4 regions of the Streptomyces sp. NPDC051907 genome follow, and region 2 is predicted to be linked to each of the others. Evidence: riboswitches for the same ligand, from Rfam matches in the RefSeq annotation. Region 2 holds a riboswitch; each other region holds the start of a gene.
What was found. A riboswitch is a leader RNA that binds a small molecule or an ion and turns the genes downstream of it on or off. The one in region 2 is predicted to bind cobalamin.
Positions count from the first base shown of each region.

Region 1 (5,717 bases), on a different contig from region 2:
GGAGAGGCCGGGGTCGTCGCGTTCGACGACGAAGGCGGAGATGCCGCCGGGGCCGTCCTCGCCGGTGCGGGCCATCACGATGTAGACGTCGGAGGCGCCCGCGCCGGAGATGAACTGCTTCACGCCGGTGAGCACATAGGCGTCCCCGTCCCGTTCGGCGCGGGTCCGCAGTCCTGCGGCGTCCGAGCCTGCTCCGGGCTCGGTCAGGCAGTAGCTGCCCAGCGCCTCGGCGGTGCACAGGGCGGGCAGCCATCTGGCGCGCTGGGCGTCGTCGCCGTAGCGGTCGATCATCCAGGCGACCATGTTGTGGATGGACAGATAGCCTGCGATGGAGGGGCAGCCGCTGGCGAGGACCTCGAAGATCAGCACGCCGTCGGCGCGGGTGAGGCCGGAGCCGCCGTGCTCCTCGTGTACGTAGACGCCGCCGAGGCCGAAGTCCGCGGCGCGGCGCAGGACGTCGACGGGGAAGTGCTTGTCCTGGTCCCAGGACAGCGCGTTCGGGGCCAGGTGCTCCTCGGCGAAGTCGAGGGTGACCTCGGCGAGGGCGAGCTGGTCCTTGGTGAGGGTGGTCGTGGTCATCGCGCTCAGCCCATCGTCGGGATGGTGAAGCTCGCGCCTTCCTTGACCCCGGAGGGCCAGCGGGAGGTCACGGTCTTGGTGCGGGTGTAGAAGCGGATGGCGTCGGGGCCGTGCTGGTTGAGGTCGCCGAAGCCGGAGCGCTTCCAGCCGCCGAAGGTGTGGTAGGCGACGGGGACCGGGATGGGCACGTTGACGCCGACCATGCCGGTGTTCACCCGGCGGGTGAAGTCGCGGGCGGTGTCGCCGTCCCGGGTGAAGATCGCGACCCCGTTGCCGTACGGGTGCTCGCTCGGCAGGCGCAGGGCCTCCTCGTAGTCGGCGGCGCGGACGACCGAGAGCACGGGTCCGAAGATCTCCTCGCGGTAGATCCGCATGGCGGGCGACACCCGGTCGAAGAGCGAGGCGCCGGCGAAGAAGCCGTTCTCGTGGCCGGGGAGCGCGAAGCCGCGGCCGTCGACGACGAGTTCGGCGCCTTCGCCTACGCCGATGTCCACATAGCGGCGGACGCGGTCGAGGGCGTCACGGCTGACGAGCGGGCCGAAGTCCGCGTCCGGGTCGTCGGAGCGTCCGATACGGAGTGTGCCGACGCGTTCCTTGAGCTTGGCGACGAGCGCGTCGGCGGTCTCCTCTCCCACGGGCACGGCGACGGAGATCGCCATGCAGCGCTCGCCGGCCGAGCCGTACCCGGCGCCGACGAGCGCGTCCACGGCCTGGTCGAGGTCGGCGTCCGGCATGACGATCATGTGGTTCTTGGCGCCGCCGAAGCACTGCGCGCGCTTGCCGTGCGCGGCGGCGGTGGCGTAGATGTGCGCCGCGATCGGGGTGGATCCCACGAATCCGACGGCTTGGATCCGGGGGTCCTCCAGCAGGACGTCGACGGACTCCTTGGCGCCGTTGACGACGTTCAGCACGCCGGGGGGCAGCCCGGCCTCCAGGAACAGCTCGGCGAGCCGCAGCGGCACCGAGGGGGCGCGCTCGGACGGCTTGAGGACGAAGGCGTTCCCGCAGGCCAGCGCGGGCGCCATCTTCCACAGCGGGATCATCGCCGGGAAGTTGAACGGGGTGATCCCCGCGACCACGCCGAGCGGGCCGCGCAGCGAGTGCACATCGATGCCGGTGCCGGCGTTGTCGGTGAACTCCCCCTTGAGCAGGTGCGGAATGCCGGCGGCGAACTCGACGACCTCCAGCCCGCGTTGGAGGTCGCCGTGCGCGTCGGCGACCGTCTTGCCGTGCTCGGCGGAGAGCATTCGCGCCAGCTCGTCGCGCTCGCCCTCGACGAGCTGGAGGAACCGGAGCAGGACGCGGGCGCGGCGCTGCGGGTTCCACCCGGCCCACTCCGGCTGGGCGCCGGCGGCGTCGGCGATCGCGGCGCGGGTCTCGTCCCGGCCGGCCAGCGGCACGTGGGCCTGGACCGAGCCGGTGTTGGGGTCGTACACGTCGGAGAAGAGCCCCGAGGCGCCGGCGGTGTGCTTGCCGCCGATGAAATGTGTCAGTTCGCGGACCATGGAAGCCTGCTCTCGTCAGGGGAGATCCGGGGATGGCACGGCGGGCCGCACGACGGCACCGGTCGGGTGCGCCGTGGAGGGCGAGCCGTGGGACGCGAAGGCGGGAAGCCGTCGAAGAGCTACAGCCGGGACATGACGTGCGCGACGTTCATGACGTGGGCGTGCTTCGCCGGATCACCAGGGCCATGGGTACGGACCGGTGCCATGCGTGTCTGCTCCATCCTCGTGGACAACACGGAACACCCCACGGCCGGTATCCTGACTCCCGGATCAGCGCATGCTCTCCGGCCTTCCCGACAGAGGTGCTCTGTCAGTGGCCTTGTCTGGCGGAGAACGCACTCCCCGGTCACAGTGGCGGGACCGCGCCGGATTCACACCGGCTTCCCTGCACCGCGGGCTTGGTTCACGACGATATAGTTGGACGTCCTAGTAAGTCCACCCCCGCCACTCGACCGGGACGGGCATAGGGTCGGTGCATGCGCATCGTCTCGCTGCTCCCGGCCGCCACGGACATCGTCGCCGAGCTCGGGCTGGCGGGGCAGCTCGTGGGCCGGACCCACGAGTGCGACTGGCCGCCACAAGCCGTCGCGGGCGTGCCGGTCGTCACCTCCGCGGAGTTCTCGTCGGACACGCTGAGCAGCCGTGAGATCTCCGACGCGGTGGGCGGCGCCAGGCACTCGGGCTCGTCGCTCTACGCGCTCGACACCGAGGCGCTGGCCTCCCTCGCGCCCGACGTGGTCCTCACCCAGGACCTGTGCGATGTGTGCGCCGTGTCGTACGCGGGGGTCTCCCAGGCCGTACGCGTCCTTCATGGGCGGACACGGGTGCTCAGCCTGGAGCCGAGGACCCTGGACGACGTGCTCGACTGCCTGACGCGCGTGGGGCGGCTGCTGGACGTGGAGCGCGTCGCCCTGCGGCGCCGCGCGGAGCTGACGGCCCGGCTGGCTGCGGTTCGCGACCGCACGGCGGGACTCGCGCAGCCCCGGGTGGCGGCCATCGAGTGGCTGGATCCGCTCTGGCCCGCCGGCCACTGGGTCCCCGAGCAGATCTCCTGCGCCGGCGGACAGCCGCTGCTGGCCGCGCCGGGCGAGCACACCAAGCCGATGAAGTGGGAGGACGTCGTCGCGGCCCGGCCCGACGTCCTGCTCGTCCTGCCGTGCGGCTTCAGTCCGGAGCGGACGCTCCAGGAGCGGGAGCTGCTGACCCGTCTGCCGGGCTGGGAGGAGCTTCCGGCCGTACGAAGCGGAGAGGTCTGGGTGCTCGACGGGCCGGCCTACTTCAACCGTCCGGGGCCGCGCGTGGTCCGAGGCGTGGAGGTGCTGGCCCACGTCCTGCACTCCGAGCAACTGGGCACCGCGGTCGCACCCGGCGAGGCCCGGAGACTGGCCGACGCCTGACCGCGCTCGACATGCCTGTTGCGGTCCGCTCACGGCCGGCTGTGAAGGAATTCGTCAGGACCTCGGGGGAATCTGTGGCCAGGCGCCGCTGCCGCACCCTACGATGCCTCTGCTTCGGCCAAGTACCCGAGCACACAACCGAATTGCATGCACAGCTGGGGGAAGCCGGTGGGAATCCGGCGCTGACCTGCAACCGTGTGCGGCGCCGCGAAGCGCCGCGAGTCGGAGCACCCGGTGTGCGCGCGGCATCGCTTCCCACTGTCATGGTCCGCAGCGCGAAGCCCGGAGTCCCGGTGCGCCGGCCCCTGCCCGCCTCCCTCCCCGGGGAGCCGGCCGGAGCACGGCGCAGACGGGAGGGAGGGAGTCGTCGGCGGGACCTCTCCAGGAAGGCACTCATGCGCCAGCTCCTCGTTCGCTCCGTCGTCGCCACCGCGGCGGCCGGCCTCCTGTCCACCACCGCACCGGCGGTCGCCCACGCGAAGACCGCGCCCCGCTCCAACGCGCCGATCAAGGTGACCCTCAGCGTCCAAGGGCCCGACGGTCTGCTGTTCAAGGGCAGGATCAAGACGAAGGGCCACGACGTCACCACGGCCGCCGGCGGCACGCACAAGTGCGACGGCACGAACGGCGGGGCCAACCCCTCGAAGGCGCCGACGCCGACCGCGGCCCTCGACGACGCGGCCCGCAAGAGACACTTCACCTGGGACGGCGCCTGGTACGCCTCGTTCGACGACTTCTCGGTCGACACCATCAAGGACGTCAGCGGCGGCGGCGTCGCCTACTGGAACATATCCGTCAACGGCACTCCGACGCCCGTCGGCGGCTGCCAGTTCAAGCTGAAGGCCGGCGACCAGGTGGCGTTCACCTGGACGACGTTCTGACCCGTCGGGCCACGCGCACGGCCGTGGGTCCGCGAAGGAGCGCCTCCGCGGACCCACGGCCGCCGGCCGGTCAGCTGCCGTACGTCAGGGCGATCGTGTCGCCCACGTTGATCACCCTGGCGCGGTCGGCCGCGGTGGGAACGGAGCCGTCGACGCTGGCCTTCCACGTCGAACCGCCGCTGTTCGCCGTGCCGTTGACGGCCGTGACGACGCCCGTGCCGGAGGACGGAGTCACGCTCGTGACGCACCCGGACGGGGTCGCGGCGCCGGTCGCCGCCGTCAGGACGTCGCCCAGGGTGGTCGTGGCGCCCGTCGGCGTGAAGGACACCGAGCAGACCTTGAGGGCACCGGATCCGTCGTCGACGGTCAGCGCCAGCTTGGCGGCGGTCCCCGCGGTGAAGCCGCTCTGGGCGACCCACTTCGTCTCGCCCGCGGCGAGAGGAGTCGGCGGGGCGGCGGTGAAGCCGCCGCCCGCCACCGCGCGCAGGCCGTCGATGGACGCGTAGGCGTTGGGCACGGTGTCGCTCGGCAGGTACTTGAACCCGCCGCCCGGCTTGAACTGCTGGGCGATGAGGAAGTCGAGCGGCGTCTTGCCGGCGGCGGTGAGGAAGTCGCCCGTCTGGGGGTTGATCCCACACGCGTTCAGCCCGGAGACAGCCCATCCGTTGGAGTTGGTGTTCGGCCCGAACATGGCGTTGAAGGCGCCCGACCCGACGACCAGCTTGCTCTTGAGGAGGCCTTGGCCTGGACGATGTCGGGGTCGCTCGCGGGCACCCCGGACACGCACAGGGCGGCCATGGAGGCGCCGGTCATGTCGATGTCGCTCGCCGCGGCGAGCTGGGACGGGTTGCCCTCGGCCTTGCCGAAGTTCCAGCCGCCGTCGTTGTGCTGGTTGGCGCGGATGCGTGTGACCACCTTGGCGAGCAGAGCCTGGGGCACCCGCTGGGCGCCCGCCTGCGTCTTCGCCCCGCCGAGCGCGAGGGCCGCGAAGACGGTGCCGTTGTAGTTCGCCGAGGATCCGAAGTAGCCCGCCTCGGCGCTCTGCCAGTAGCCGTAGACGTCGGCGATCAGGTTGCGGCCGGCCGAGATCCTGGCCGGGTCGAGGCCGGCCGCGTAGGCGTTGAGCGTGGCGCGCTCGTAGTCCGTGACGACAGGCGAGCCGGACGGCCAGCCCGGCGCCGACAGGTGCGATCTATAGATCTTCCGGGCGTTCTTGGAGGCGTCCCCGCCGGGCGTCACGTCCGCTGCGGCCGTGCCGGCCGCGGCGAAGGCGCTGAACGCCCACTCGTTCGACAGGCCCGAGCCGGCGTAGGAGCCGTCCGCGGCCTGGAGGGACTTGAGGTAGGCGACGCCGT
Region 1 is NZ_JBFAYB010000007.1:137,104-142,820, reverse strand. It holds gene AB0M39_RS07310 (acyl-CoA dehydrogenase family protein) at 1-579, opposite strand, end outside; gene AB0M39_RS07305 (CoA-acylating methylmalonate-semialdehyde dehydrogenase) at 585-2,084, opposite strand; cobalamin riboswitch at 2,315-2,494, opposite strand; gene AB0M39_RS07300 (cobalamin-binding protein) at 2,561-3,481, shown strand; cobalamin riboswitch at 3,598-3,735, shown strand; gene AB0M39_RS07295 (DUF4430 domain-containing protein) at 3,877-4,362, shown strand; partial or broken gene AB0M39_RS07290 (hypothetical protein) at 4,433-5,717, opposite strand, start outside.
Region 1: linked by a shared signal. The riboswitch ahead of AB0M39_RS07295 (DUF4430 domain-containing protein) and the one ahead of AB0M39_RS26430 (ribonucleoside-diphosphate reductase subunit alpha) in region 2 are both predicted to bind cobalamin.

Region 2 (5,717 bases):
TCCCGCGGGGAATTCGAGCGGATACGGACGGACCAACAGGAGTCGGACCCCGCTTCCGGGTTGCGGCGCCGCTGAACTGGGCTCTCATCGAAAGTCGTTGCCGTACCGATATGCGGACAGGGGGTGCGGGACGCCGAGCCCTCGCCTAGATTTCCTGCGCATTACAGGTGATCAGCAAGGGGACGGAGTCGCCGTATGACAGCAGTGCCCGAGGCGCCAGAAGTGCCGGATGAGCCTGAAGCGCCCGAAGTGAGACAACCCGTGGTCACTCCCGTGCGCGTGATCGTCGCCCTCTGCCTCGTCGCGCCCTTTGTGGCGATGCTCTGGGTGAGCTCTTATGCCAAGGTCGATCCGAAGTTCATCGGCATTCCCTTCTTCTACTGGTATCAGATGCTCTGGGTCGTCATTTCGACCGTTCTGACGATGGTCGCGTATCAGCTCTGGCAGCGTGACCAGCGCGCCCGAAAGGCAGGTGCGTCGAAGTGAAGGACGGCGTGAACGGCGTCGCACTCGCCGTCTTCATCTTCTTCTTCCTGGCCGTCACGGTCATGGGATTCCTCGCGTCGCGCTGGCGCAGAGCCGAGAACGAGAACAGCCTCGACGAATGGGGCCTGGGCGGACGGTCGTTCGGCACCTGGGTCACCTGGTTCCTGCTCGGCGGCGACCTCTACACGGCGTACACCTTCGTCGCCGTCCCGGCGGCGATCTACGCGGCGGGCGCGGCGGGCTTCTTCGCCGTCCCGTACACGATCCTCGTCTACCCGCTGATCTTCACCTTCCTGCCGCGCCTGTGGTCGGTGTCGCACAAACACGGATACGTCACCACATCCGACTTCGTGCGCGGACGGTTCGGCTCCAAGGGGCTCTCGCTGGCCGTGGCGGTCACCGGCATCCTGGCGACGATGCCGTACATCGCGCTCCAGCTGGTCGGCATCCAGGCCGTGCTCGACGTGATGGGCGTCGGCGGCGGCGAGACCACCCACTGGTTCGTCAAGGACCTGCCGCTCCTCATCGCCTTCGGCGTGCTGGCCGCGTACACCTACTCCTCCGGGCTGCGGGCGCCGGCGCTGATCGCGTTCGTGAAGGACACGCTGATCTACATCGTCATAGCGGTGGCGATCATCTACATCCCGATCAAGCTCGGCGGCTTCGACGAGATCTTCGCCAAGGCCGGCGAGGCGTACGCGCAGATCAACCCGGCGACGGACAAGCCGAAGGGCGCGCTGGTGCCCGGGGAGATGGGCCAGTGGGGCTATGCCACGCTGGCGCTGGGCTCCGCGCTGGCGCTGTTCATGTACCCGCACTCGATCACGGCGACGCTCTCCTCGCGCAGCCGTGACGTGATCCGCCGCAACACCACGATCCTGCCGCTGTACTCGCTGATGCTGGGACTGCTGGCGCTGCTGGGCTTCATGGCGATCGCGGCGGGCGTGAAGGTGAAGAACGGGCAGCTGGCGATCCCGCAGCTGTTCGAGAACATGTTCCCGGACTGGTTCGCGGGCGTCGCGTTCGCGGCGATCGGCATCGGCGCCCTGGTGCCGGCGGCGATCATGTCGATCGCGGCAGCGAATCTGTTCACCCGGAACATCTACAAGGACTTCATCAAGCCGGACGCGACGCCGGCGCAGGAGACGAAGGTCTCCAAGCTGGTGTCGCTGCTGGTGAAGGTGGGGGCCCTGGCCTTCGTTCTGACGATGGACAAGACGGTCGCGATCAACTTCCAGCTGCTGGGCGGAATCTGGATCCTGCAGACCCTGCCGGCGCTGGTGGGCGGCCTGTTCACCCGCTGGTTCCACCGCTGGGCGCTGCTCGGGGGCTGGGCCGTGGGCATGATCTACGGCACAGCGGCCGCGTACGGAGTGGCCTCCCCGACGCAGAAGCACTTCGGCGGCTCGTCGGCGGAGATTCCGGGCATCGGCGAGATCGGCTACATCGGTCTGACGGCCTTCGTGCTGAACGTGGTGGTGACGGTAGTGCTCACCTTCGTCCTGCGGGCGCTCAAGGCGCCCGACGGCGTGGACGAGACGAGCCCGTCGGACTACACCGCGGACGCGGGCGACCCGGGCGTCCAGGTCGAGCTGCCCAAGGCGACGGCCGGCGCCGGGCACTGAGGGAACGCTCCACAAGGGGCGGGGCGGGGGCGAGTCCCCCTCCCCGCCCTTCTCCATGGCCGGCGCCGATCCCGGAGCCCGCGGCAGCCGCAGGCGGCCCCCAAGGCGCCTCCCCACGGCCTCCAGACGGCCTTCCCAAGGCTTCCAGACGGCCTTCTCGCGGCCTCCAGACGGCCTCCTCGGCCGCCTCGCAAGCCGAACTCCCACGCCCCCTAGGCGAGGACGGCTAGGGCCAAAGCCCCGAGGCCGACACAACATGTGGGGGGTGCCTCATCAACCCGCCCCCACATGTATGCTCGTGCTCGCTGTCGCCGCAGGGGAATCCGGTGCGAATCCGGAACTGTCCCGCAACGGTGTGCTGTGGTGCGCTTTGTCGTATCCGCGCCAGTCCGAAGACCTGCCGACGGTGCATCCGGCTCGACCGATCCGGGTGCCGAGACGTCCGGGCCTCGCGGTTGGGCCGGTGGACGCCGTTCGGTGTGCTCCCCTGAGCCGGGTGCGCACACCCTCCAAACGGCCTCCCCTCCCCCGCGGCCCAGAGCCGAGCGAGGGAGAGCACCACGTGACCATCGCGCCAGCCGATCCGGCTTCAGGCATCGCCGAGCAGGCAGCCGACGGGCCTGGGACCGCGCTTCTGCGGACCCTGACCGACCTGACGGCCGACCTGCCCGACACCGACCCCGGCCGGGTCGCCGCCGCCGCGCTGCGCGGTCGCAACGCCCAGTCGGACGCGGCCGAGCTGCGGAGCCTGGCCACCGACGCGGCCGCGGGGCTGATCTCCGAGGACCCTGCCTACTCCCGGCTCGCCGCCCGCCTGCTGACCCGTCACATCGCCGACGAGGCCGCGGGACAGGGCGCGGTGGCCTTCTCCGCGTCCGTCGCCGTCGGCTACCGCGAGGGCCTGATCGCCGACCGCACCGCCGCGTTCGTCGAGCTGCACGCCGACCGCCTGGACGCCCTCCTCGACCCGCAGGCCGACGACCGCTTCGGCTACTTCGGGCTGCGCACCCTCTACAGCCGCTACCTCCTGCGCCACCCGCTGACCCGTCAGGTCATCGAGACCCCACAGCACTTCATGCTGCGCGTGGCCTGCGGGCTCGCCGAGGACGAGTCGGTGCGCGCGCTGGACGAGGTCGCCGCGCTGTACGGGCTGATGAGCCGGCTCGACTACCTCCCCTCCTCGCCCACGCTCTTCAACTCCGGCACCCGCCACCCCCAGATGTCGTCCTGCTACCTGCTGGACTCCCCGCTGGACGAGCTCGACTCCATCTACGACCGGTACCACCAGGTCGCGCGCCTGTCCAAGCACGCCGGCGGCATCGGACTCTCGTACTCGCGCATCCGCGCCCGCGGCTCCCTCATCCGCGGCACCAACGGCCACTCCAACGGCATCGTGCCGTTCCTGAAGACCCTCGACGCCTCGGTCGCCGCGGTGAACCAGGGCGGCCGGCGCAAGGGCGCCGCCGCGATCTACCTGGAGACCTGGCACGCGGACATCGAGGAGTTCCTCGAGCTGCGCGACAACACCGGCGAGGACGCCCGCCGTACGCACAACCTGAACCTCGCACACTGGATCCCCGACGAGTTCATGCGCCGCGTCGAGGCCGACGCCGACTGGTCGCTGTTCTCCCCGGCCGACGCGCCGCACCTCGTCGACCTGTGGGGCGACGAGTTCGACGCCGCGTACCGCAAGGCCGAGGCCGAGGGCCTGGCGCGCAAGACCATCCCGGCGCGCGACCTGTACGGCCGGATGATGCGCACCCTCGCGCAGACCGGCAACGGCTGGATGACCTTCAAAGACGCCTCCAACCGCACCGCCAACCAGACCGCCGAGCCCGGCAAGGTCGTCCACTCCTCGAACCTGTGCACCGAGATCCTCGAGGTCACCGACGACGGCGAGACCGCCGTGTGCAACCTCGGCTCGGTCAACCTCGGGTCGTTCGTGACCGAGGGCGGCGAGCTGGACTGGGAGCGTCTCGACGAGACCGTCCGCACGGCCGTCACGTTCCTCGACCGGGTCGTGGACATCAACTTCTACCCGACCGAGCAGGCCGGGCGCTCCAACTCCCGCTGGCGGCCGGTGGGCCTGGGCGCGATGGGCCTCCAGGACGTCTTCTTCAAGCTCCGGCTGCCCTTCGACTCGCCCGAGGCGAGGGCGCTCTCCACCAAGATCGCCGAGCGGATCATGCTCGCCTCGTACGAGGCGTCCTGCGACCTCGCCGAGCGCAACGGTCCGCTGCCGGCCTGGTCCGAGACGCGCGCGGCCCGGGGCGTCCTGCACCCAGACCACTATGGCGCCGCCGTCGAGCTGAACTGGCCGGCTCGCTGGGAGGCGCTGCGCGCCCGCGTCGCCGAGGTCGGCATGCGCAACTCGCTGCTTCTGGCCATCGCGCCGACCGCGACCATCGCCTCGATCGCCGGCGTGTACGAGTGCATCGAGCCGCAGGTCTCCAACCTCTTCAAGCGCGAGACGCTCAGCGGCGAGTTCCTCCAGGTCAACGGCTACCTGGTGGAGGAGCTGAAGAACCTGGGCGTGTGGGACGCGCAGTCCCGCGAGGCGCTGCGCGAGTCCAGCGGCTCGGTACAGGGCTTCAGCTGGATCCCCGAGGACGTGCGGGCGCTGTACCGCACGGCGTGGGAGATCCCGCAGCGCGGCCTGATCGACATGGCGGCGGCCCGCACGCCGTTCCTGGACCAGTCGCAGTCGCTGAACCTGTTCCTGGAGACGCCGACCATCGGCAAGCTGTCGTCGATGTACGCGTACGCCTGGAAGCAGGGCCTGAAGACGACGTACTACCTGCGCTCCCGCCCCGCGACGCGGATCGCCCGCGCGGCCGGCGGCCCCTCGGCCGCCGTCCCCGCCCCCATCCCCCTGCAGCAGGCCGCGCCCGACGCGGACGCCGTCGCCTGCTCCCTTGAGAACCCCGAGTCCTGCGAGGCCTGCCAGTAATGAGCACCACCGACGCCGAGAAGAACCTGCTCGATCCGGGCTTCGAGCTGACCCTGCGGCCGATGCGCTACCCGGACTTCTACGAGCGCTACCGCGACGCGATCAAGAACACCTGGACCGTGGAGGAGGTCGACCTCCACTCCGACGTCGCCGACCTCGCCAAGCTCACCCCGGCCGAGCAGCACATGATCGGCCGTCTGGTCGCGTTCTTCGCGACCGGCGACTCGATCGTCTCGAACAACCTGGTGCTGACGCTCTACAAGCACATCAACTCCCCCGAGGCGCGGCTCTACTTGAGCCGTCAGCTCTTCGAGGAGGCCGTGCACGTCCAGTTCTATCTGACGCTGCTGGACACCTACCTTCCCGACCCGGAGGACCGCGCGGCCGCGTTCGACGCGGTCGAGGAGATCCCCTCCATCCGCGAGAAGGCGCAGTTCTGCTTCAAGTGGATCAACGAGGTCGAGAAGCTGGACCGGCTGGAGACGCAGGCCGACCGCCGTCGCTTCCTGCTCAACCTGATCTGCTTCGCGGCCTGCATCGAGGGCCTGTTCTTCTACGGCGCCTTCGCGTACGTGTACTGGTTCCGCTCCCGCGGCCTGCTGCACGGCCTGGCCACCGGCACCAACTGGGTGTTCCGGGACGAGACCATGCACATG
Region 2 is NZ_JBFAYB010000057.1:47,135-52,851, forward strand. It holds gene AB0M39_RS26420 (DUF3311 domain-containing protein) at 196-486, shown strand; gene mctP (monocarboxylate uptake permease MctP) at 483-2,111, shown strand; cobalamin riboswitch at 2,387-2,531, shown strand; gene AB0M39_RS26430 (ribonucleoside-diphosphate reductase subunit alpha) at 2,674-5,061, shown strand; gene AB0M39_RS26435 (ribonucleotide-diphosphate reductase subunit beta) at 5,061-5,717, shown strand, end outside.

Region 3 (5,717 bases), on a different contig from region 2:
CTCCCGCCCCTTCGGCCACTGGCAAGCGGAGCCATGAATCCTCACTCCAGGACACCACCAGGTCCGCCCTAGTTCACCTTCCGTTCACTCAGGTTACGTACGTTCACCGGGCCACTGACGTCAAACGATTGCCTGGGTAAATGGAACACATCTCCTTGCTGCTCGCGATTGTGATCGTGACAGCGCTCGTGTTCGATTTCACGAACGGTTTCCACGACACCGCCAACGCGATGGCGACGACCATCTCGACCGGCGCCCTGAAGCCCAAGACCGCGGTGGCCATGTCCGCCGTGCTCAACCTCGTCGGCGCGTTCCTGTCCGTTGAGGTCGCCAAGACGATCTCCAGCGGCATCGTCACAGAAGCAGGCATCACCCCAGAAGTGATCTTCGCGGCGCTCGTCGGCGCCATCCTCTGGAATCTCCTGACCTGGCTGATCGGTCTGCCGTCCAGCTCCTCGCACGCCCTCATGGGCGGTCTGATCGGCGCCACCATCGCGTCGGTCGGCGTCAGCGGGGTCAACGGCGGCACCGTCGTCACCAAGGTCCTCATCCCCGCGATCGCGGCTCCGCTGGTCGCCGGCCTCGCCGCGTACCTCGCCTCCCGGCTGACGTACAAGATCGGCAAGAACGCCGACCCGAAGGCCACCAAGAAGGGCTACCGCGCCGGACAGATCACCTCGGCCGGCCTGGTCTCCCTCGCGCACGGCACCAACGACGCTCAGAAGACGATGGGCATCATCACGCTGGCGCTCGTCGCCGGCGGCGTGCTCTCCCCCGGCTCCAACCCGCCCATGTGGGTCATCCTCGCGGCCGGCATCGCCATCGCGCTCGGCACCTACCTCGGCGGCTGGCGCATCATCCGCACCATGGGCAAGGGCCTCACCGACCTCCAGCCGCAGCAGGGCTTCGCCGCCCAGACCAGCGCGGCCAGCGTCATCCTCGCCTCCTCCAACCTCGGCTTCTCGCTGTCGACCACGCACTCGTGCTCCGGCGCGGTCATGGGCGCCGGCCTCGGCCGCAAGGGCGGCGTGGTCCGCTGGTCCACCGCCACCCGGATGTTCGTGGCCTGGGGTCTGACCCTGCCGGCCGCCGGTCTGGTCGCCGCGGGCTCGGAGTTCGTCACCAAGCAGGGCGACTGGGGCGTCGCGGCCGTCGCGGTCTTCCTCGTCGCCTCGTGCGCCGCGATCTGGCTGGTCTCCCGCCGCCAGGTCGTCGACCACAACAACGTCAACGACGTCGAGTCCGGCGACGCCGAGCCCGCGGGCGTCGTGACCACCGCCATCGCGGCCGTCACCCCGCCCCCGGCGGGCACGCCCGCCCAGGAATCGCCCGCCCCGGAATTCAAGACCACCATCCCCGCTCCGGCCACCGAGCCGGCCCCCGCGGCCTCGGTGTAAGGACAGATCACCAATGAAAATCGACTGGGCAGCTCTCGGCTCCGTCTTCGGCGTGAGCCTCTTCGCCACCGTCGCCCTCGTGGGTCTGTTCACCCTGGGCATCGTGGGCCTGACCAAGCAGGAGGCGGCCGCCGCACAGGGCGGCTCCGCGGTCCTGGCGCGCACCGGCGCGTACGCCTGCTTCGCGCTGTGCGCGGCGGCAGTGACGTTCGGCATCTATCTGATCGTCGTCTGACGCCTTCTGATCGTGGTCTGACGCCCCGCGATCGCCTTTCCGATCGTGGGGCTGACGCCCCGCGATCGCCCCTCGCACCACCGGCCGGGCCGGGCGCCCTTCGGGTGTCCGGCCCGGCTTTTCTGGCCGCCGGCGCCTGCCGGGACATACGGGCGCCGGTTTTCCGCGCCCGGCGCTCAACCGCCCGCGTGTGTGCCCCAACACACTCCCTCATCGCAGGTCAAAGGCAGGTTGACGGGTGTTCGCGCACCGTGGTGGACTGCCGAGGCCAGCTACGGCGGCAGAAGAGGAAGCCGGTGCGAATCCGGCGCGGTCCCGCCACTGTGACCGGGGAGTCCATCCCCGGGAGCCAGGAACTCTCGCCGCCCGACACGTCGAACCAGGGCGCGGACACCCTGAGTGAGGACAAATTTCTCCATGAAGGTCGTTCGCGGCGAGACGCCGGCCTGAACCCATGCGTGCCGACCGTGAATTCGTGTACGGCGCCGCCGCCGGGCTCGTCGGCGACCTGCTGCTCGGCGATCCCCGCCGGGGGCATCCGGTCGCCGCTTTCGGGCGGGCCGCCGGCGCCGTCGAGCGTGTCCTGTGGCGTGACCACCGCGGCTGGGGCGTGCTGCACACCGCCCTGTGCGCCGGGGGCGCCGCGGGCGGCGCCCTCCTCGTCTCCCGAGCTCTGCGCGGCCGCGGCGCCGCCTCCGTCGCGCTGACCGCCGCCGCCACCTGGGCCGTCGTCGGGGGCACGTCCCTCGGCCGCGAGGCGCGGGCCGTCGGCGGCGCGCTCGCCGCCGGGGACCTCCAGGCCGCGCGGGAGCGGCTCCCCCATCTGTGCGGGCGCGACCCGCAGGCCCTGGACGAGCAGCAGATCGCGCGCGCCGTCGTGGAGTCCGTCGCCGAGAACACCTCCGACGCCGTGGTCGGCGCGCTGGTGTGGGGCGCGCTCGCGGGCGTGCCCGGCCTGGTGGGGTTCCGGGCGGTCAACACCCTGGACGCGATGGTCGGGCACAAGTCGCCGCGCTACCGGCGGTTCGGCTGGGCCTCGGCGCGCCTCGACGACGTGGCCGGCTGGCCCGGCGCCCGGCTCACCGCGGGGCTCGCGGTCCTCGCGGGCGGGGACGCGCGCGGGGCCGTACGGGCGTGGCGGGCCGACGCCGACAAGCACCCGAGCCCCAACGCGGGCCCCGTGGAGGCCGCGTTCGCGGGGGCGCTGGGCGTGCGGCTGGGCGGCGCCCTCTCGTACGGCGGACGCGTCGAGAACCGGCCCGTCCTCAACGGCCGGGGCCGCCCGGTCGAGTTCGGCGACATCGAACGCGCGGTGCGCCTCTCGCGCCGCGTCGGCTGGCTGACGCTGGCGGCCTGCGCGGCGGGCCGCGTGGCGGCGCACGCGCTCGGGAAGACCCGAGGCGGCGCGGAAAGTCCATCGGCACGGGCGAAGGGGCGGGCATGAGCAGGCGCAGGGGCGGCGGCCTGCTGGTCGCCGGAACGACGTCCGACGCGGGCAAGAGCGTCGTCACGGCGGGCATCTGCCGTTGGCTGTCACGCCAGGGAGTGAAGGTCGCGCCCTTCAAGGGCCAGAACATGTCGCTCAACTCCTTCGTCACCCGCGAGGGCGCGGAGATCGGGCGGGCGCAGGCCATGCAGGCGCAGGCCGCGCGCGTGGAGCCGAGCGCGCTGATGAACCCCGTGCTGCTCAAGCCCGGCAGCGACCGCTCCAGCCAGGTCGTGCTGATGGGCAAGCCGGTCGGCGAGCTCAGCGCACGCGGCTACCACGGCGGCAGGCAGCAGGCGCTGCTGGGCACCGTCGTGGAGTGCCTGGAGGAGCTGCGGGGCACATATGAAGCCGTGATCTGCGAGGGGGCGGGCAGTCCGGCCGAGATCAATCTGCGGCGTACGGACATCGTGAACATGGGCATCGCACGGGCCGCGCGCTTCCCGGTCGTCGTGGTCGGGGACATCGACCGCGGCGGGGTCTTCGCGCAGTTCTTCGGCACGACGGCGCTGCTCGGCCCCGAGGACCAGGACCTGGTCGCCGGCTATCTGGTCAACAAGTTCCGGGGCGATGTGACGCTGCTGGAGCCGGGTCTCGACATGCTCCAGCAGCTCACCGGGCGGCCGACGCTCGGCGTGCTGCCCTATGCGCACGGACTCGGCATCGACGAGGAGGACGGGCTGCGCGTGTCCCTGCGGGGCGCGGTCCGCGAGTCGGTCGTCGCGCCGCCCGTCGGCGAGGACGTGCTGCGGGTCGCCGTGTGCGCGGTGCCCCTGATGTCCAACTTCACCGACGTGGACGCGCTGGCCGCGGAGCCGGGCGTGGTGGTGCGGTTCGTCGACCGCCCCGAGGAGCTGGCCGACGCGGACCTCGTCGTCCTGCCCGGCACGCGCGGGACCGTGAAGGCGCTGGCGTGGCTGCGCGAGCGCGGGCTCGCGGACGCGATCGTGCGGCGCGCCGCCGAGGGCCGGCCGGTGCTGGGCGTCTGCGGCGGCTACCAGGCGCTGGGCCGACACATCGTCGACGACGTCGAGTCGAAGGCAGGGGCCGTGGACGGTCTCGGCGTGCTGCCCGTACGCGTCCGGTTCGCGGCCGAGAAGACCCTGGCGCGGCCGGTCGGCAAGGCGCTCGGCGAGCGGGTGGAGGGGTACGAGATCCACCATGGCGTCGCCGAGGTCCTGGGCGGCGAGGCGTTCCTCTCCGACGACGACGGACGGAGTCTGGACGGCTGCAGGGTCGGCGCCGTCTGGGGCACCCACTGGCACGGCTCGCTGGAGAGCGACGGCTTCCGCCGGGCGTTCCTGCGGGAGGTCGCGGCGGCGGCCGGCCGGCGCTTCGTGCCCGCCCCCGACACCTCGTTCGGCGCCCTGCGCGAGGAGCAGCTGGACCGCCTCGGCGACCTGATCGAGGAGCACGCCGACACGGACGCGCTGCTGCGGCTGATCGAGAACGGCCCGCCGCAGGGTCTGCCGTTCGTGCCGCCGGGGGCGCCGTGAGCGCCGCCGGCCGCGGTACCCCCGCGTGGGCGGGGAGCACACAGTCCGTACGGCCGGGCGCCTCGCTGTGCCCGGACCGTCCCCGCCAGAGCGGGGCCGCCGCCGTCGACATCGCTCCACACGACCTCGCACCGCACGACTCCACACCGCACGACATCGCACCGCACGACATCGCTCCACACGACCTCGCACTGCACGACCTCGCCGACGTGCTCGTTCACAGCACTTCCCTCGAAAGGGGTACCCGTTAATGGCCTCGGCTCCCTACCCGTTCACCGCCGTCGTCGGCATGGACGACATGCGGCTGAGCCTGCTGCTCAACGCCGTCTCGCCTGCCATCGGCGGGGTGCTCGTCCGCGGCGAGAAGGGCACGGCGAAGTCCACGATCGTGCGCGGCCTCACCGCCCTGCTGCCCGTCATGGACGTGGTCGCGGGCTGCCGCTTCTCCTGCGCGCCCGAGGCCCCGGACTCGCAGTGCCCCGACGGGCCGCACGAGCCCGGGGCGAACGCCTCGCGGCCGACGCGGATGGTCGAGCTGCCCGTCGGCGCGTCCGAGGACCGGCTCGTCGGCGCGCTGGACATCGAGCGGGCGCTCGCCGAGGGCGTGAAGGCCTTCGAGCCCGGGCTGCTGGCGGACGCGCACCGCGGGATCCTCTACGTCGACGAGGTCAACCTCCTCCACGACCACTTGATCGACCTGCTGCTCGACGCCGCCGCCATGGGCTCCTCGTACGTCGAGCGCGAGGGCGTCTCCGTACGGCACGCGGCCCGCTTCCTGCTCGTCGGGACGATGAACCCCGAAGAGGGCGAGCTGCGGCCCCAGCTGCTGGACCGGTTCGGCCTGACCGTCGAGGTCGCCGCGTCCCGCGAGCCCGAGCAGCGGGTGGAGGTGGTGCGCCGCCGGCTCGCCTACGACGACGACGCGGCCGACTTCGCCGCCCGCTGGGCCGAGGAGGAGACCTCGCTGCGGGAGAGGATCGTCGCCGCGCGCGAGCTGCTGCCGCAGGTGGCGCTCGGGGACGCGGCGCTGCTCCAGATCGCCGCGACCTGCGCCGCGTTCGAGGTCGACGGGATGCGGGCGGACATCGTGATGGCCCGGACGG
Region 3 is NZ_JBFAYB010000025.1:14,020-19,736, reverse strand. It holds gene AB0M39_RS16090 (inorganic phosphate transporter) at 141-1,397, shown strand; gene AB0M39_RS16085 (hypothetical protein) at 1,411-1,632, shown strand; cobalamin riboswitch at 1,879-2,011, shown strand; gene AB0M39_RS16080 (cobalamin biosynthesis protein) at 2,087-3,076, shown strand; gene AB0M39_RS16075 (cobyric acid synthase) at 3,073-4,614, shown strand; gene AB0M39_RS16070 (putative cobaltochelatase) at 4,865-5,717, shown strand, end outside.
Region 3: linked by a shared signal. The riboswitch ahead of AB0M39_RS16080 (cobalamin biosynthesis protein) and the one ahead of AB0M39_RS26430 (ribonucleoside-diphosphate reductase subunit alpha) in region 2 are both predicted to bind cobalamin.

Region 4 (5,717 bases), on a different contig from region 2:
TGCTCGCCCGCCACGTCGGGCAGGCCCCGCCCGGCGAGCTCGAGACCCAACGCGAGTGGATCGACCACTGCTACGCGGCGGACACCGTCGAGGAGATCGTCCAGCGACTGTCCTCGCACGGCGACGCGGCAGCGAAGGAGACCGCGCAGACGCTGCTGACGAAGTCCCCGACCGCGCTCAAGACGACGCTGGCCTCCCTGCGCCGCGCCCGTGGACTCGGCCCGCTGGAGAGAGTCCTGGAGCAGGAGTACCGCGTGTCCTGCGCCGCGCTGGCCCACCCCGACCTGGTGGAGGGCATCCGCGCACAGGTCGTCGACAAGGACCGGAACCCGCGCTGGAGCCCCGCCGCCCTCGCCGAGGTGACGGACGCCGACGTGGACCGCTTCTTCGCATCCCTCGGCGAGCGCGAACTCCGCCTCGCCGCCACCGACTCCCCCCAGGAGGTGCCCTGGTGAGCAGCGTCATCGCCTTCGTCGGCCTCGGCCACATGGGCGGCCCGATGGCCGCCAACCTCGTCAAGGCCGGACACCGCGTCATCGGCTACGACCTCGTGGACGACTCGCTGGCGGCCGCGGCCGCCGCGGGGGTGGAGCGGGCCGCCTCCGCCGCCGGCGCCGCGAAGGACGCCGACGTGGTGATCACCATGCTGCCCGCCGGACGCCATGTCCTCGCTCTCTACCAGGACCAGGGGCTGCTGGCCGCCGCCCGGCCGGGAACCCTCTTCGTCGACTGCTCCACGATCGACGTCGCGGACGCACGGGCCGCTCACGAGGCTGCCGTCGCCGCCGGGCATCGGGCGCTCGACGCACCGGTGTCCGGGGGAGTGATGGGCGCCGAGGCCGCCACCCTCACCTTCATGGCAGGAGGCGGCGAGGCCGAGTTCGCCGAGGCGGAGCCGTTGCTCTCGGCCATGGGCAAGAAGGCCGTGCACTGCGGGTCCGCCGGCGCCGGCCAGGCGGCCAAGATCTGCAACAACATGATCCTCGGCATCTCCATGATCGCGGTCAGCGAGGCGTTCGTCCTGGGGGAGAGCCTCGGCCTCTCCCATCAGGCGCTGTTCGACGTGGCGTCCACCGCCTCCGGCCAGTGCTGGGCGCTCACCGTCAACTGCCCTGTCCCCGGACCGGTTCCGGGCAGCCCCGCGGGCCGCGACTACCGGCCCGGATTCGCCGCGCCCCTGATGGCGAAGGACCTCGGCCTCGCGGCGAACGCGATCCGCGAGGGCGGCGTGGACGCCGCCCTCGGCCTGAGCGCCGCCGCCCTGTACGAGGCGTTCGCCGAAGGGCCGGGAGCGGAGCAGGACTTCTCCGGGATCGTACGGGCCATCAGAGAGCGGTCCGTCCGCCCCGCCGACCAGACAGGAACACCCGCATGACCGACCCGACGACCGAGCCGTACGAGACGATCCTCGTCGACCGCAAGGGCCGCACCGCGCTGATCACCCTCAACCGGCCGAAGGCGCTCAACGCCCTCAACCTCCAGGTCATGAACGAGGTCGTCGCCGCGACCGAGGCACTCGACCGCGACCCGGAGATCGGCTGCATCGTCCTGACCGGCTCGGACAGGGCGTTCGCCGCCGGGGCGGACATCAAGGAGATGCAGCCGCAGGGCTACATGGACATGTATCTGAGCGACTGGTTCACCGCCTGGGACCGGATCGCTCAGCTGCGCACCCCCACCGTCGCGGCCGTCTCGGGCTATGCGCTGGGCGGGGGCTGCGAACTGGCCATGATGTGCGACATCCTGCTGGCCGCCGACACCGCGGTCTTCGGCCAGCCGGAGATCAAACTCGGCGTCATCCCCGGCATCGGCGGCTCCCAGCGGCTGACCCGCGCGGTCGGCAAGGCCAAGGCCATGGAGCTGTGTCTGACGGGCCGCACCATGGACGCCGAGGAGGCCGAACGCGCCGGGCTCGTCTCCCGGATCGTGCCGGCCGCCGACCTGCTCGGCGAGGCGCTCGCCGTCGCCGAGACCGTGGCGGGCATGTCCGCCCCGGTCGCGATGATGGCGAAGGAGGCGGTGAACCGCTCCTTCGAGACCACCCTCACCGAGGGCGTGCGCTTCGAACGCCGGCTGTTCCACGCCGTGTTCGCGACGGCCGACCAGAAGGAGGGCATGGCCGCGTTCACGGAGAAGCGGTCCGCGAAGTTCACCCATCGCTGACCGACGCGTCGCCGCCGCCCCGCCGTCGTGATGAGCGCCGGCGGGGCGGCGGCGCTTCCGGCCGCGACGGTGACCGTCCGGCCGCCCGCCGGGCACGACGAGAGCCGCGCTGTGTTCGTCCCGTCTCCATGGCGGGCCCGCCCGGCGTGACCATAGACCGGCCTGCTGGTACAGAGCGCGCATGAGCCCGCAGAGGCGCACGACGCGCGCCCACGCTGCGCACGCGCTGCCGTGCACCCTCGGCCGGTGCGGCGGCGGGCTTATGGCGTGGAGCGTCTTCTGCCATGATGTCCCGCGAAAAGGCGACGGCGGATCGAGGAAGCCGGTGTGAATCCGGCGCGGTCCCGCCACTGTGATCGGCGAGCGGATCCCGAACAGACCACTGCCCGGGTACGGGTGGGAAGGCCGGGACGAGCTTCGACCCGAGAGCCAGGAGACTCACGCGGTCGCCTCCTCGAAGTGACTGGGGCGGATTTCCCCGGAGAGGAGGGCCTGTCGCGTGCCCAGAAGGCCGTCGCCTGGCGGTTGCGTACCGTGCCGGGTCCTCGTGTGCGACCGGCCGGCGCCATCGACGTACAGCACTCGGCCGACGTCCTCCGCGGGCGGCCGGCCTGCCTGGTTCGACCCCCTCGACGCCCCCGGCGCCGCCCCATGACCTCGCCGCCTGGGCACGGGCCGGAGAACCGGGCGCCGCCACGCGATCGGACGTCCCCGTAGCCCCCGACGTTCGACGACCCTCTCGGAATGAGGTGATCCAAGGCCGTCCCCTATTCGGCGACTGACTGATTGGCGACGCCATTCGTCGAGCCTTCGATTCCAAGGCGGGGAGATTTCCTCGTCATGCCCGGCGAGTGAATTCCGTTCACCCGAAATCCGGATCCGATCCGCACGACCCGAAATCGGTGCACCACGACCAGACATGTGGGAGTCGATGTGAATGCCCTGCGGCAGGCCCCCGTCCGATCCGTCGCCGAGGCCCTGGAGGAGGTCGGGGCCTTCGGCGCGTTCTTCACGATCGAGCTGGGAGGCTCCGACGAAGGCTGGCACCCGGTCGAGGACGCGTACGCGCACGGATGCGCGGATCTGGTCGCGGCGACGGCCGACCGCTATGGCACCCGCGAACTGCGCATCGGCGCCTCCATGGTGTACCTCGGACACGCCGCGCGCCTGTGGTCACCGGTCCTGGCCTGCACTGTCGTCAGCGGGATCGTCCCGGATCTGCACGGGCTGCACCGCGCCGACGACGGTCCGGACCTGAGGCTGCCGACGTCTCCCACCGGCTGGCTGGTGGACGGCGTTCCGCGCCTCACGGACGTGCTGTACGAGGTCGTCGTGGGCCGGCATCTGGACGCGCTGGCCGCCGGGCTGAAGGTCAAGGTGGCGCCCCGGCTGCTGGCCGGGAACGCGGCGTCGGCCCTGGCCGAGGCCGCGCGCGCCGTCCTGGCGGCCAGACCGGATCTTCGCGGGCCTCTCGCCGATCTCGTCGACGGCTTGCTGAATACCGGCCGGCTGGCCGGCTCGGGAAATATCATCGCACCCGATCTGAGCTTCCGTCGCAGGAGTTGCTGCCTTTACTACCGGGTGCCAGCGGGAGAGAAGTGCGAGGACTGTTCGCTCGCCGGATGAACTCTCGAGTTCCTCCCGGGCGGGTATTGAGAAATCCGGCGCATTCCCTCTACCGTGTTGATGCAAGTCACTCGCAACTGCACAGGATGTGCACGTGAGTTGGCAGGTCCTGTGCCGATCTGAGGAGGACGCACATGGCGCACCACGGCTGGGCCGAGCCCGAGGAGCCCCAGAAGGGGCTGAAGTCCCACACCCCGGCGGTCGACGCACCGTTCGAGTGGCGTGAGGACGTCGAGGACGAGCAGACCGAAGACTGACGAGAGCGGCGGGGGGGGGTGACATCACGTCACCCCCCGCCGTGCGCCGTACCGCCGGAACCGGAGAGGAGCACGAAGCGCGTGGTGCCAGGCCTGATCGACCGGGTCACCCTCGACCGACCCCGGGTGGAGACCGTGCCGAGCTGCATCTCGTACAGCGCCCGTCTGTCGGCCCGGCCCGAGTTCGCCCCGTGGGTGGTCGACGCCGTCACGGGCGGCGCCGCGCTCGGCGACCACGACCAGGCGCGCAACGCGGCCATGGGCGAAGCCGTCGAACGCTACTGCGGCAACGCCGTCCCCGGCGCACTGCCCATCGCCTCGTACCGACAGCTGACCCGCACCGGCAGGCCCGCCGTCGACCCCCGCGAGTTCGCTCTGTACTCGCCGTCCCAGTACGCCCACCGAGGCTTCCCCTTCGTGGCGATGACGCCCGACCTGGAGATCGCCTGGGCGCCGGGCGCCGACCTCGCCGGCGGGGGAGAGGTCCTCGTCCCCGCGTCGCTGGCGTACGTCAACTACTTCCGCGGCGCCCACGGCGACGAGCCGCCCACCAACTACCCGATCCTGGCGGGCACCGCCGCCGGCACAAGCCCCGAGCAGGCGCGACGCGCCGCTCTGGAGGAGGTGTTCGAGCGCGACGCCGTCACCCTGTGGTGGCTGAGCGGTGCTCCGGCGACCGCCCTCGCCCCGCAGCCGGGCGGCCCCGTCGACGCGGCTGTCGGCGAGGCCCGGACCGCGGGACTCCAGGTGACCTTCCTGCGCATCCCCTCGACGTTCGACGTCACGGTCGTCGCCGCGTTCGTCGAGGACCCGGCGCGCCGGCTGGTCGCCTTCGGCAGCGCCTGCCGGTCCACCGCCGAAGCGGCGGCGGCCAAGGCGCTCACCGAGGCGGTCGGCATGCACGAGACCGGTCTCGAACTGCTCGACCACGACGGCGACTTCTGGACCGCCGTCCGAGCCGGCCGCATCGGCCACCGGCCCTACCGGCCGTACCGGAGCGACCGCGCCTATCGGGAGGACTTCCGGCCGGACCTGCGCGACGTCAACGACGTCCGCCTGCATCTGCAGCTCCACCTCGACCCGCGCGCGCAGGACGCCCGGCTCGACCGGCTGCGCACGCCCGACAGCGCACTGCCCCCGAACCCGACCACCGGTTCCGGCGCCGGGCTGGACGGCGGGCTGAACGGTGGACTTCACGGGGGGCTTCGGCAGATCACGGCCCAGGGCCTGCGGGCCGTCGCCGTCGATCTGACGACACCGAGCGTGCGGGACGCCGGCCTGCACGTCGCCCGCGTCCTGGTCCCCGGTCTCAGCTGCAACGCCCCGGCCGCCTTCCCCTTCCTCGGCGGCCGCCGGCTCTACGAGGAGCCGGTCGCCCGCGGCTGGGTTCCCGGGCCGCTCCGAGAGGACGCCCTGGTGCTCGACCCCCTGCCCTTCTCCTGACGGGCCTCCTGGCGGGTCTCCTGACGGGCGCGGATCCGACCCGTCGGCGCCACCCGTCGACCACCCACCGACGACCCCCATCACTACGCGAGGAAGGAGCCCCTGCATGCGACTCGGGCTGGCCCTGGGCTACGGCGGAGAACCCATCGAGCAGGTGCTGCCGATCGTCGAGCGCGCCGAACAGATCGGCGTCGACTCGGTGTGGAGCGTGGAGGAGTACGGCCCCGA
Region 4 is NZ_JBFAYB010000007.1:144,009-149,725, forward strand. It holds gene AB0M39_RS07315 (enoyl-CoA hydratase/isomerase family protein) at 1-455, shown strand, start outside; gene mmsB (3-hydroxyisobutyrate dehydrogenase) at 452-1,375, shown strand; gene AB0M39_RS07325 (enoyl-CoA hydratase) at 1,372-2,163, shown strand; cobalamin riboswitch at 2,431-2,624, shown strand; gene AB0M39_RS07330 ((2Fe-2S)-binding protein) at 3,106-3,789, shown strand; gene AB0M39_RS07335 (hypothetical protein) at 3,924-4,046, shown strand; gene AB0M39_RS07340 (YcaO-like family protein) at 4,128-5,489, shown strand; gene AB0M39_RS07345 (LLM class F420-dependent oxidoreductase) at 5,596-5,717, shown strand, end outside.
Region 4: linked by a shared signal. The riboswitch ahead of AB0M39_RS07330 ((2Fe-2S)-binding protein) and the one ahead of AB0M39_RS26430 (ribonucleoside-diphosphate reductase subunit alpha) in region 2 are both predicted to bind cobalamin.